3 regions of the Jeotgalibaca ciconiae genome follow, and region 1 is predicted to be linked to each of the others. Evidence: predicted binding sites of a transcription regulator. Region 1 holds the regulator's gene; each other region holds the start of a gene.
The links. The regulator CtsR, encoded in region 1, represses protease genes until heat stress. The targets are predictions, from matches to a motif close to TTGGTCAAAAAAGGTCAAANA.

Region 1 (4,219 bases):
ACAATCTCATGTAATTCTTCCTCAGCCAACGAATGGAAAACAATCGATTCATCCACTCGATTCAAGAATTCCGGACGGAAGCTGTTTTTCAGCTCTTCACGAATTCTTTTTTCCATTGCCGTGTAATCGTGTTTTGCATCTTTCACATTGAAACCAACCATCTTTTCATCACGTAAAGCGGTCGCTCCTAAATTCGATGTCATAATTAAAATAGTATTACGGAAGTCTACTTTTCTTCCTTTAGAATCTGTTAAATGACCATCATCCAAAACTTGCAACAAGATATTAAAGACATCAGGATGTGCTTTTTCAATCTCATCTAAAAGAATAACAGAATAGGGTTTTTGTCTAATCTTTTCTGTTAACTGTCCACCCTCGTCATAACCAACATAACCTGGAGGAGAGCCAACTAAACGACTCGTCGTAAATTTCTCCATGAATTCAGACATATCGATCCGTACCAACGCATCTTCTGAGCCAAACATTGCCTCTGCAAGTGTCTTAGCTAGCTCAGTCTTACCTACACCGGTAGGACCTAGGAATAAGAAGCTTCCGATTGGGCGAGCAGGGTCCTTTAAGCCTGAGCGGGCTCTGCGAATCGCGCGAGCCACAGCACTTACTGCTTCTTCTTGTCCAATCACACGCTCATGAAGGACTTTCTCTAGTTTCATCAAACGTTCGCTTTCTTTTTGTTCCATTTGGTAAACAGGGATTCCCGTCCACAAAGCAACAACCTGCGCCACATCTGTTTCGTCAACACTTAATGTATATGCGCCCTCATCTGATATAGAGCTCGCTTCTCTTACTTTTTCAAGACGTTGTTTGCGTGATATTTCTTTTTTACGAATTTGAGCAGCCTTTGTAAAGTCTTGATTCAAGATCGCTTGCTCTTTATCTTTGCTTAAGCGTTCTAATTCGTCTTCCAATTTCCCGGCTGGCGTATCGCCATGAGTAACATCTAAGCGAACTTTTGCGGCAGATTCATCAATCAAATCGATTGCTTTATCCGGCAGGCGACGAGCAGTAATGTAACGAACCGCTAATGTCACTGCAGATTCAATTGCTTCGTCAGTAATCTCCACATGGTGATGCTCTTCATATCGATTACGAAGACCTTTCAAAATTGCTGTTGTTTCTTCCGCTGTAGGTTCATCAATGTGTATAGGTGCAAAGCGACGTTCCAAAGCAGCATCTTTTTCAATATATTTTTGATACTCATCTAAGGTAGTTGCCCCAATTGTTTGAAGTTCTCCTCGTGCTAACGCTGGTTTTAGAATATTTGATGCATCAATTGCACCTTCTGCACCGCCAGCACCAATCAATGTGTGTAGTTCATCAATAAAGAGAATAACATTGCCATCATGATAAACTTCATCAATAATTTTCTTCATTCGCTCTTCAAACTCACCGCGGTATTTCGTACCTGCTACTAATGACCCCATATCAAGCATCATGAGACGCTTATTAGCTAATTGCTCTGGAACTTCACCATTCACAATTTTTTGTGCAAGACCTTCCACAATAGCTGTCTTTCCAACCCCTGGTTCTCCCACCAAGACAGGATTATTTTTTGTTCTACGAGAAATAACTTGTAAAATCCTTCTCACTTCACGATCTCGTCCTACAATTGGATCTAGTTTATCATTTTTAGCTAAATCCGTTAAATCACGTGCAAGAGAGTCCAGAGTAGGCGTACCTTCAGAATTTTTGAGTGGCTTTTTGCCAGCTTTCCCATTTCCTTTTGGGGCATCTTTTAAACCAAGTTTTTCATATAACGTTTTTTGAAGTAGATTTAAATCCACACCAATATTTTTTAATATTTTAACTGCTAAAATTTCTTCTTTCAAAATCCCTAGCAAAATATGCTCCGTTCCAACTAATGGAACTGCTAATTTTTGTGATTCATTTGTTGCATACATAATTACTTTTTTAGCGCGAGGCGAAAATGGCATAGGCGTAAATTGGTTTGCTAAAGGACGTGCTGTTCCGTATCCGGTTAAATGTTCAACTTCTTCACGTATAAGAGTTTCATCGATATGAAAACCACGCAATACTTTTCCAGCAATTCCTTCTGTTTCTCGAATAAGGCCTAGTAGAATATGTTCGGTTCCAATGGACTGGTGTTTGAAATAATGTGCTTCTTCTGTTGCAAGGATCAACGCCTTGCTAGCCTTGTCTGTAAATAGTTCATCCATTCTTAACGCCTCCTTTACTTAGCATCTGCGAATGATTATGCTTCATACCGCAAACTGGTTAATAGTTTTTTTAATAACTGTGCCCGTACTCTATCTTCGTCTATCTCAAAATAATGTAAAAAGACTTTTTCCATTACTGACAAAATCAAATTACCTTCCCGTTTTGAGATAACCTGCTGATTATATAAATTTTGGACAATTGCATAGGAATCTCGCTCACTAATGCTATCTCCAATAATTCGAATCATCTCATTAAGTAAATCAACTTCTTCAAGGAACTTTACCTTCATAATGCGGATATAACCACCACCGCCGCGCTTACTCTCTACCAAATAGCCATGCTGCTCAGTAAACCGAGTATTAATTACATAATTGATTTGGGAAGGAACACAATTAAAATGTACAGCCATCTCATTACGGCGAATTTCTACCTGTTCTTCTGTTTTCAATATCTTTTTAATATAATCTTCAATGATATCAGACATATTTTGGTTTTGCAAAAGAACTGCCTCCTCTCACCTGACTAATTTTGACTATTACAATTAAATAGTAAGGCATTCTGCAGTCTCTGTCAAATGGAAAGATTGACAAATACAGGTTTTTATATTGTATTGACTTTCTATTATAGCTTAATCCGTCTAAAAGATAAACTATTCTTCCTTAAATAGAATTTGCAAAAAAAAGCATTTCTACAATATGATTTCAAAATCATAAGTAAAAATGCATTTAATAAAATGATTTCTTCAACTTTTAAAGCATGATGCACCCAGCAGGAGTCGAACCTGCAACCGTCTGATTCGAAGTCAGATACTCTATCCAATTGAGCTATGGGTGCTAAAAAAGGAAGATGAAGTCTACAAAACGACCTTCACTTCCTTAATAATGCCGGCTAAAGGAGTTGAACCCTCGACCCTCTGATTACAAATCAGATGCTCTACCAACTGAGCTAAGCCGGCTAAATAAAAATGAGTCATGCAGGGCTCGAACCTGCGACCCTCTGATTAAAAGTCAGATGCTCTACCAACTGAGCTAATGACTCATTATATGAAGTTTACTATGAGCAATTGCTCACGTCCATCATGTCCGTAAGCTGCTAATACAACAATAGACATGATAATGGAGGTTAACGGGATCGAACCGCTGACATCCTGCTTGTAAGGCAGACGCTCTCCCAGCTGAGCTAAACCTCCGGGATTATAATAAACATAAAAGAGCATAAAAATAAAACAAAAAATGCGCGGCAGCGTCCTACTCTCACAAAGGGAAACCCTTCACTACAATCGGCGCTAAGAAGCTTAACTTCTGTGTTCGGGATGGGAACAGGTGTGACCTTCTTGCCATCGCCACCGCACATATCTTGTTTTCAAAGGAACTTCGTTCCCTCAAAACTGAATAGCCACATGATCTACCGGAAAGAAACCATTCTTCCGCCTTACCGTCTGTTTCTTGGTTAAGTCCTCGACCGATTAGTACTGGTCCGCTCCACACATCGCTGCGCGTCCACTTCCAGCCTATCTACCTGATCGTCTCTCAGGGGTCTTACTCATTTAAAATGATGGGAAATCTCATCTTGAGGGGGGCTTCACGCTTAGATGCTTTCAGCGTTTATCCCTTCCACACATAGCTACCCAGCGATGCTCTTGGCAGAACAACTGGTACACCAGCGGTGTGTCCATCCCGGTCCTCTCGTACTAAGGACAGCTCCTCTCAAATTTCCAACGCCCGCGACGGATAGGGACCGAACTGTCTCACGACGTTCTGAACCCAGCTCGCGTGCCGCTTTAATGGGCGAACAGCCCAACCCTTGGGACCGACTACAGCCCCAGGATGCGACGAGCCGACATCGAGGTGCCAAACCTCCCCGTCGATGTGAACTCTTGGGGGAGATAAGCCTGTTATCCCCAGGGTAGCTTTTATCCGTTGAGCGATGGCCCTTCCATGCGGTACCACCGGATCACTAAGCCCGACTTTCGTCCCTGCTCGACTTGTCTGTCTCGCAGTCAAGCTCCCTTCTGCCTTTGCAC
Region 2 (4,219 bases), 1.1 Mb from region 1:
ATCTTACGACGTTCCATCATAACTTTAGCATTTCCGATGCTATATAACAAGCAATTCGCACGTTTCATCATGTTCATTGTGTATCGAATCGTAGGCTCATTTTTCAATGAGTCTAATGCTTGCGCACTAAGGTTATCAGGAGCGAATAATGCAGTGTTTTCTCCCCCTGTTGCTTGCGCCATTAAGTCACTGACAGAATTGGCTTGAATCGACATTACTTCTCCTAAGCCGCCTCTGGATGGGACAAACGTAAACTTTCGATTATCAGATAGTTCTGTTGTCATGTTTTTTGCCATAGCAGCCATTGTACTTCCGCCTGCTACTGCAACGATAAACTCACCTTCAGGTAATAGTTCATCAAACATATTTACTGCTGCAATTCCTAATTGATCCAGGATTGTACTGTCATCATCAAGATTACCAGGGACAATTCTACATAATTGTAATTTCAGCATTTTAGCTAGTTCTTCTTCTTTTGCATTCATTTTCATGAAGTGATCGATAATGCTCTCAAGCTCATAAAATACTTTTTTCCCTTTATGCGTCAATTCCATCCCGGCTTTTGAACTCGACACGATTCCATTCTTTCTTAAAAAATCTGTCTCGGTTCGTAAAGTACGCTCGGATTGATTTAACTTTTCAGATAAGGCTCTTCGTCCAATAGGCGAACATGCCTGAATCTCTTTTAAAATACGATATCGGGAATGTAGCACTGTCAGCAAATCAGGAACTATTTTTTGTAAGACTGAAATGGAATCCTTCATAAAACCCCTCGTTTCTATTTTGTTGGTCATTTGAAGACCAACTGAGAACTTCCTTCTTAATTAAAAGATATTCTTCAAATTGTGTTGAAAAAAGGAGAAGTAATCTGCATTTCTTAACCCTACGCTATTTATTTTATCAATTATCCAATCATTTGACAACCATTTATGCTCTTTTCTACCCTTTCTCATTGTTTTCTAATCTTATTACGGGCCTTTTTTTGACCCTCGACAGCTCAAGCACAAGAATAATTTTATAAAACCCTATACTATCAAAAAAGGCAACCAAATAACTGGCTGCCTTTTACTTATATTATGATAAGCTCTTTGAACTTTCCATTACTTCATCGATAATACCATATTCTTTTGCTTGATCAGCACTCATATAGTTATCTCGATCTGTATCTCTTTCGATCACTTCTAATGGTTGTCCTGTTTTTTCAGATAGGATTTTATTTAAGCGTTCACGTGTTTTAAGGATGTGTCTTGCAGCAATTTCAATTTCAGTTGCTTGTCCTTGTGCTCCACCTAACGGTTGGTGAATCATAATTTCTGCATTAGGTAATGCAAAACGTTTGCCTTTCGTTCCAGCAGTTAATAGGAAGCTGCCCATTGAAGCTGCCATACCCATAGCGATTGTTTGCACATCTGCTTTAACAAAATTCATTGTGTCGTAAATTGCTAGTCCAGCAGAAACAGAACCACCTGGAGAATTAATATAAATATAAATATCTTTCTCAGGATCTTGTGCATCCAAAAATAGTAATTGCGCAATTACTGAGTTAGCGGTATTGTCATCAATTGGACCACTTAACATAATAATACGATCTTTTAATAGTCTGGAATAAATATCATAGGCACGTTCACCGCGCGATGATTGTTCGATAACTGTAGGTATTAAATTCATTTCATTTCCCCCTATACGATATATTCTTTCTTTACAATGAGTATTGTACACTAATGGTCAAACAAGGTCAATAATTACGATTGGTTTATTTGACTAATGAAAGAATACTATTGTATCTTATTTTACCAAACATTTGAAATTATTATAGGTATTTCTCAAGAAAACGAAGAAATCTCATAATATGTGCCAGCGAGTATACTGCTTTCCAAGAGACAGGTTGAACCGCTCGTCACCGATGGCGGAAAAAACCCTATACTACCCTACTCCATAAGAAAAGCGGACAAGTCCGCCTTGGCCTATGAAAAAATAGGAAATTTGACCCTGAATGAGCAGCGAAGCGCGCAATGGGGCAAATTTATCTTTTTTTCACTAGGTCAGGACTTGGGAGCTAGACATTGATGGCTGAACTTATAATCCCCTAGTCTATCAAAAAGAAACAATCGAATTTATTTCGATTGTTTCTTTGAATAAAGCTCTATAAGTTGTTAATTAGTAAATCCGCGAATCCTGAGCAACTTACTTCCGTTGCACCATCCATTAGACGTGCAAAGTCATAGGTTACCGTCTTATCGGAAATTGTTTTTTCCAATGCTTTTACGATTAAATCAGCTGCTTCTTTCCAACCGATGTGTTCTAGCATCAATGTTCCCGAAAGTATAACGGATGAAGGGTTTACTTTGTCCTGTCCTGCATACTTTGGAGCAGTACCATGAGTAGCTTCAAAAATAGCATGTCCCGTATCATAATTAATATTCGCTCCTGGCGCAATACCGATTCCTCCGACTTGGGCAGCTAATGCATCAGATATATAATCTCCATTCAAATTCATCGTGGCTACTACGTCAAATTCATCTGGACGGGTCAGAATTTGTTGTAAGAAAATATCTGCAATTACATCTTTTACTACAATCTTTCCAGCTTTTTCGGCCTCGTCCTGAGCTTTATTTGCTGCTGCTGAGCCTTCCGTTTCTTTAATACGATCATACTGATTCCAAGTGAATACTTTATCGCCGAATTCTTTTTCTGCTAATTCGTATCCCCACTGTTTAAAGGCACCTTCTGTATATTTCATGATGTTTCCTTTATGAACAAGGGTTACTGTTGGACGATTTTCTTTAATCGCATACTCAATGGCAGCACGAACAAGACGATCTGTTCCTTCTTTAGAAATAGGTTTGATTCCGATTCCACTTGATTCTGGGAAACGTATTTTATCAATTCCCATTGTATTAGTTAAAAACTCAATGATTTGTTTTGCTTCTTTACTATCTTTTTCAAATTCAATTCCTGCATAAATATCTTCCGTATTTTCTCGAAAAATCACCATATCGGTCAATTCAGGACGTTTCACAGGAGAAGGAACCCCTTCGAAATAGCGAACTGGACGTAGACAGACATACAAATCCAACTCTTGTCTTAATGCTACATTTAGTGATCGAAAACCTCCACCAATTGGGGTCGTTAAAGGTCCTTTTATTGCGATGAAATACTCTTCAATCTCATCCAGTGTTTTTTGTGGCAGCCATTCGCCCGTTTGATCAAATGCTTTTTCGCCTGCCAGAACTTCTTTCCATTGTATTTGACGGCTACCTTTGTAAGCTTTTTTCACTGCTTCATTAAACACACGCTCTGATGCACGCCAAATATCTGGACCAATTCCATCTCCTTCGATAAAAGGTATGACTGGATTATTTGGTGTAGCCACCTTGCCATCTATTACTTTAATTTTTTCTCCTACAGTCATGAACTGAATTCCTCCCTAGTTACTATCGTTTGTCAATCGGTACATATCTTTGATTCACTGGTCCTACATACCTGGACCGCGGACGAATCAAGTTATTGTTAGATCTTTGTTCTTTTACATGTGCCAACCAGCCTGAAACACGGCTCATTGCAAAAATAAGGGTAAACAAGTCGCTCTCAATTCCCAAAACATGGTAAACTGTCGCAGAATAGAAATCAACATTCGGAATCAACCCTCGCGCATTTCGTATATAATCTTCTACTTCAACCGAGATATCGTACCATTTTTCGTTTTCACTATCTCTGGTCAGCTGATAAGACATTTCTTTTAAATAACTTTGGCGAGGGTCAACCGTCTTATACACGCGGTGTCCAAATCCCATGATTTTTTCTTTTGAATCTAATTTTTTTTGTAAATACTCAGCTGCTGTTCCATTTGCATTAATATCTTCCAGCATATCAAAAACCCGTTCATTAGCTCCTCCATGGAGTGAACCCTTGAGAGTACCAATTGCTGTCGTAATACAAGAATAGACATCCGAAAGAGTGGAAGCAGAAACTCTAGCTGCAAAGGTAGAAGCATTGAGTTCATGATCTGCATGTAACACTAGTGCTTGATCCAAAGCCTTCACTTCAGTCTCAGTTGCTTCTTCCCCTGTAAGCATATATAAAAAGTTCGCGGAAAAGTCTAAATCCGCTCGAGGTTGGATAGGGTCTAGCCCCTTACGCAAACGTGAAAAAGCAGCTACAATCGTTGGAATTTTTGCTTGTAGATGAATGCTTTGTACATGTACAGACTTCTCTGAGT
Region 3 (4,219 bases), 1.1 Mb from region 1:
ATAAAACCCTATACTATAAGAAAAGCGGACAAGTCCGCCTTGGCTTATGAAAAAATAGGAAATTTGACCCTGAATTGTCAGGAGACTTCACGCTTCAGCGGGTTAGTCGAATGATATGCGTTAGCGAGCAGCGAAGCGCGCAATGGGGCAAATTTATCTTTTTTTCACTAGGTCAGGACTTGGGAGCTAGACATTGATGGCTGAACTTATAATCCCCTAGTCTATAAAAAAGGGGCTAGACAAAAAGTCCAGCCTCCACCCTTTTAATTTAATGAATTTGTTAATTCAGCAACTAATTCAATAACTTCTTCAACCGTTGAACACTCATTGATTGCTTTACCAGCAAGAGCTTCCATTTCTGTTGAGTCTAGTTTTGCAAGCAAGCTTCTTGTTTTCAGGATACTTGATGCACTCATGGAGAATTCATCTAAACCAAGTCCTAATAACAATGGTACAGCGGTTTGATCTCCAGCCATTTCTCCACACATTCCAACCCATTTACCTTCAGCATGAGCAGAATCAATTACATGTTTCAGTAAAGTTAGAATAGCTGGGTTATATGGTTGATACAAGTATGACACTTGCTCATTCATACGGTCAGCAGCCATTGTGTATTGAATCAAGTCGTTTGTACCAACACTAAAGAAGTCAACTTCTTTTGCGAATTGGTGCGCTAATACTGCTGCAGCTGGAATTTCAATCATGATTCCTACTTCAATATCATCAGAAACCGATTGTCCTTCTGCAACAAGTTTTTCTTTTTCTTCTTCCAACATTTGTTTTGCTGCTCTAAATTCATTTAAAGTAGCAATCATTGGGAACATAATACGCAATTTTCCATAAACGGAAGCACGTAATAATGCTCGAAGTTGTGTACGGAACATTTCTGGTTCAGCTAAACAGATACGAATTGCACGATAACCCAAGAATGGATTCATTTCTTCAGGCAATTGAAGATAAGGAAGTTCTTTATCTCCACCAATATCCATTGTACGAACAACAACAGCTTTACCATTCATTCCTTCAAGAACTGTTTTATAAGCAATAAATTGCTCTTCTTCTGTCGGGAACTGTTCAGAATCCATATAAAGGAATTCTGTACGGTATAAGCCGATTGCTTCTGCGCCATTTTCATTTACTCCAGTAAGATCTTTAGGAGTTCCGATGTTTGCTGCAAGTTCAACATGTTTACCATCTTTTGTGACAGTTTCTGCATCTTTCAGCTTACGCCATTCTTCTTTTTGTGTTTCAAATGCCGCACGTTTTCCTTCGTATTCAGATAGCGTGTCTTCATCTGGATCTACAATAATGTTTCCTTCCAGTCCATCAATGATGACCATTACCCCATCGTCAACAAGCTCTGTAATTGTTTTCGTTCCTACTACTGCAGGAATTTCTAACGAACGAGCCATGATTGCAGAGTGGGAAGTACGTCCGCCGATGTCTGTAACAAAACCTTTTACATATTGACGATTTAATTGAGCTGTATCACTTGGTGTTAAATCTTTTGCGACAATAACGACTTCTTCTTTAATCGTTGAAGGACTCGGTATTTTAACACCTAGCAAGTGCCCCATAACACGTTCAGTAACATCACGAATATCTGCTGCACGTTCTTGCATATATGGATTATCTTCCATTGCTTCAAACATGCCAATGAACATACTTGATACATCCGCAAGTGCTTGTTCAGCGTTAATTTTATTATCGGTGATATTTGATTTTATTGTATCTAACATTTCTGGATCTGACAGAACCATTACATGAGCATCAAAAACTTGTGCCTCTTCTTCTCCGACAGCAACAGCTACATGGTCACGGATTGCTTGAACTTCGCCTTTGGCATTCTCAAAAGAATCCAGAAGGCGAGAAATTTCGCTTTCTGGATTTTCTATTGTTTTTTTCTCAAAGGTTAAGTCAGGTTCCGTTAAAAGATAGGCCTTGCCGATCGCGATACCATCACTAGCAGCAATTCCCATTAAACGGTTTTTCATCATTCAGCTAACCCTTCTTTTTTAAGTGTCTCAACGATACCAGCCATAGCTTCTGTTTCATCTTGTCCTTCAATAGAAATGGTTACATTTGCACCTTGGCCTACACCAAGAGACATAACGCCCATAATTGATTTCAAGTTAACAGATTTACCTTTGTATTCAAGGTTGATATCAGAATTAAATTTACTTGCTGTTTGTACAAGTAAAGTAGCAGGTCTTGCATGAATCCCTGTTTCAGCAGTGATATGAAAGTCTTTTTTCTCCATTATGTTAATCCCCTTTTTTATGAATTTATAGGATAATTACCAGTATTTTATTAAGCAGCTTGAAAAAAATGAGCAAAATAAAAAAAACTGGAAATATAACCCTTTCATAGAATAAGATTACCATTTTTTCTCAATAAGAACAACTATTTTCAAGCTTTTTCTATTAATGTTTACATTTTAGTGAGAAAAACACAGGGTTTTATTTTATTTTCATGAGCAATCTGTTAAAGTACGCGAATTTTTTTAGAATAATAGGGAAACTTCTCTTTACTTTGATGCTCAGTTGAAAATTATTATCCACAATGGTTCCATATATTAAGCAAAAAAACTTGAAAGTCAAAATTGGTCAATGTATAATAGAGTCACAAGGTCGAGAAACCTTGATTAAGAATGATGAAGATATTTACGAACTATATTACGAAAGGATGTTAACCCATGAAATGTATGAACTGTGGAAAAAATGACGCATCCATTCATTTGTATGCGAGTTTGAATGGTCAAACACAAAAAATTGACCTATGTCAAAACTGCTATCAACAATGGAATGCATCTCAAAATAAAAACCGTGGGATGGGATTTTTTGGATCCACTTCTGGGAACAACCCATTTAATATGGAAGACTTAGAACAGTTCTTCCGTCAAATGCCAAGTCAAGGTCGCGGGCAAAACCCACAAGAAGGTGCTCCTCGTCCGAACCAAGGACAGGGTGGAAATCGAGGCGGCGGATTATTAGACCAATTCGGTATTAACTTGACTGAATTAGCTAGGCAAGGTGCTGTCGATCCGGTTATCGGACGAGATAGTGAAATTGCTCGCGTCATCGAGATTTTAAATCGTCGTAACAAAAATAATCCAGTATTAACCGGAGAAGCAGGTGTTGGTAAAACCGCAGTTGTTGAAGGTTTAGCTCAAAAAATCGTTGATGGAGATGTCCCTCAAAAATTATTAGATAAAGAAGTAATCCGTTTAGATGTTGTTTCTCTCGTACAAGGAACAGGGATTCGGGGGCAATTTGAAGAACGTATGCAGCAACTAATGGATGAAGTAAGAGAAAACAAAAATATCGTTCTCTTTATTGATGAAATCCATGAAATCGTTGGTGCAGGGAGCGCTGAAGGAAGCATGGATGCTGGTAATATTCTAAAACCAGCTCTAGCTCGTGGTGAATTACAATTAATCGGTGCTACAACTCTTAACGAATACCGAAAAATTGAAAAGGACCCTGCTTTGGAACGACGCTTCCAGCCGGTTCGTGTCAACGAACCTACTCCGGAACAAACCTTGATTATTTTACAAGGCCTTCGCGGAAAGTATGAAGATTACCATAAAGTAAAATACTCTGACAAGGCATTGGAAGCAGCCGTCACATTATCTCATCGCTATATCCAAGATCGTTTCTTACCCGACAAAGCAATCGATTTACTTGATGAATCAGGTTCAAAAAAGAACCTTTCATTAAAAATTGTCGATCCAAAAGAAATTGATGAAAGAATGGAAACAGCTGAAAAAGAAAAACAAGCTGCCCTTCACGCAGAAGATTACGAAAAAGCAGCTTATTACCGTGATCAAATTACCAATCTAAAAAGCATGAAAAATAATCCAGAGGCTTCTGGTCAAGATAATACAATTACTGAAAAAGACATACAAAATATTATTGAAATCAAAACAAATATCCCAGTTGGAGATTTGCTTGAAAAAGAACAAGAGCAGTTGCGTAACCTAGATAAAGATTTAAAAGCACATGTGATTGGACAAGACGAAGCAGTTGATAAAGTAGCAAAAGCGATTCGCAGAAATCGAGTAGGCTTTGCCCGTAAGAATCGCCCAATTGGATCATTCTTATTCGTTGGCCCTACTGGTGTAGGAAAAACAGAATTGGCAAAACAATTGGCAACTGAAATGTTCGGTACAGAAGATGCAATCATACGCTTTGACATGAGTGAGTATATGGAAAAACAC

Region 2: a site for CtsR is predicted at 1,722-1,742, ahead of clpP (ATP-dependent Clp endopeptidase proteolytic subunit ClpP). Genes of this name have one in related genera too.
Region 3: a site for CtsR is predicted at 2,593-2,613, ahead of EJN90_RS10670 (ATP-dependent Clp protease ATP-binding subunit). Genes of this name have one in related genera too.

What each region holds. Positions count from the first base shown of each region.
Region 1 is NZ_CP034465.1:1,200,050-1,204,268, forward strand. It holds gene EJN90_RS05530 (ATP-dependent Clp protease ATP-binding subunit) at 1-2,195, opposite strand, end outside; gene EJN90_RS05535 (CtsR family transcriptional regulator) at 2,231-2,695, opposite strand; tRNA gene EJN90_RS05540 (tRNA-Arg) at 2,957-3,030, opposite strand; tRNA gene EJN90_RS05545 (tRNA-Thr) at 3,079-3,151, opposite strand; tRNA gene EJN90_RS05550 (tRNA-Lys) at 3,162-3,234, opposite strand; tRNA gene EJN90_RS05555 (tRNA-Val) at 3,313-3,385, opposite strand; rRNA gene rrf (5S ribosomal RNA) at 3,431-3,546, opposite strand; rRNA gene EJN90_RS05565 (23S ribosomal RNA) at 3,642-4,219, opposite strand, start outside.
Region 2 is NZ_CP034465.1:70,740-74,958, forward strand. It holds gene EJN90_RS00370 (sugar-binding transcriptional regulator) at 1-764, opposite strand, end outside; gene clpP (ATP-dependent Clp endopeptidase proteolytic subunit ClpP) at 1,075-1,668, opposite strand; gene icd (NADP-dependent isocitrate dehydrogenase) at 2,144-3,412, opposite strand; gene EJN90_RS00385 (citrate synthase) at 3,435-4,219, opposite strand, start outside.
Region 3 is NZ_CP034465.1:2,297,055-2,301,273, reverse strand. It holds gene ptsP (phosphoenolpyruvate--protein phosphotransferase) at 264-1,994, opposite strand; gene EJN90_RS10675 (phosphocarrier protein HPr) at 1,994-2,260, opposite strand; gene EJN90_RS10670 (ATP-dependent Clp protease ATP-binding subunit) at 2,696-4,219, shown strand, end outside.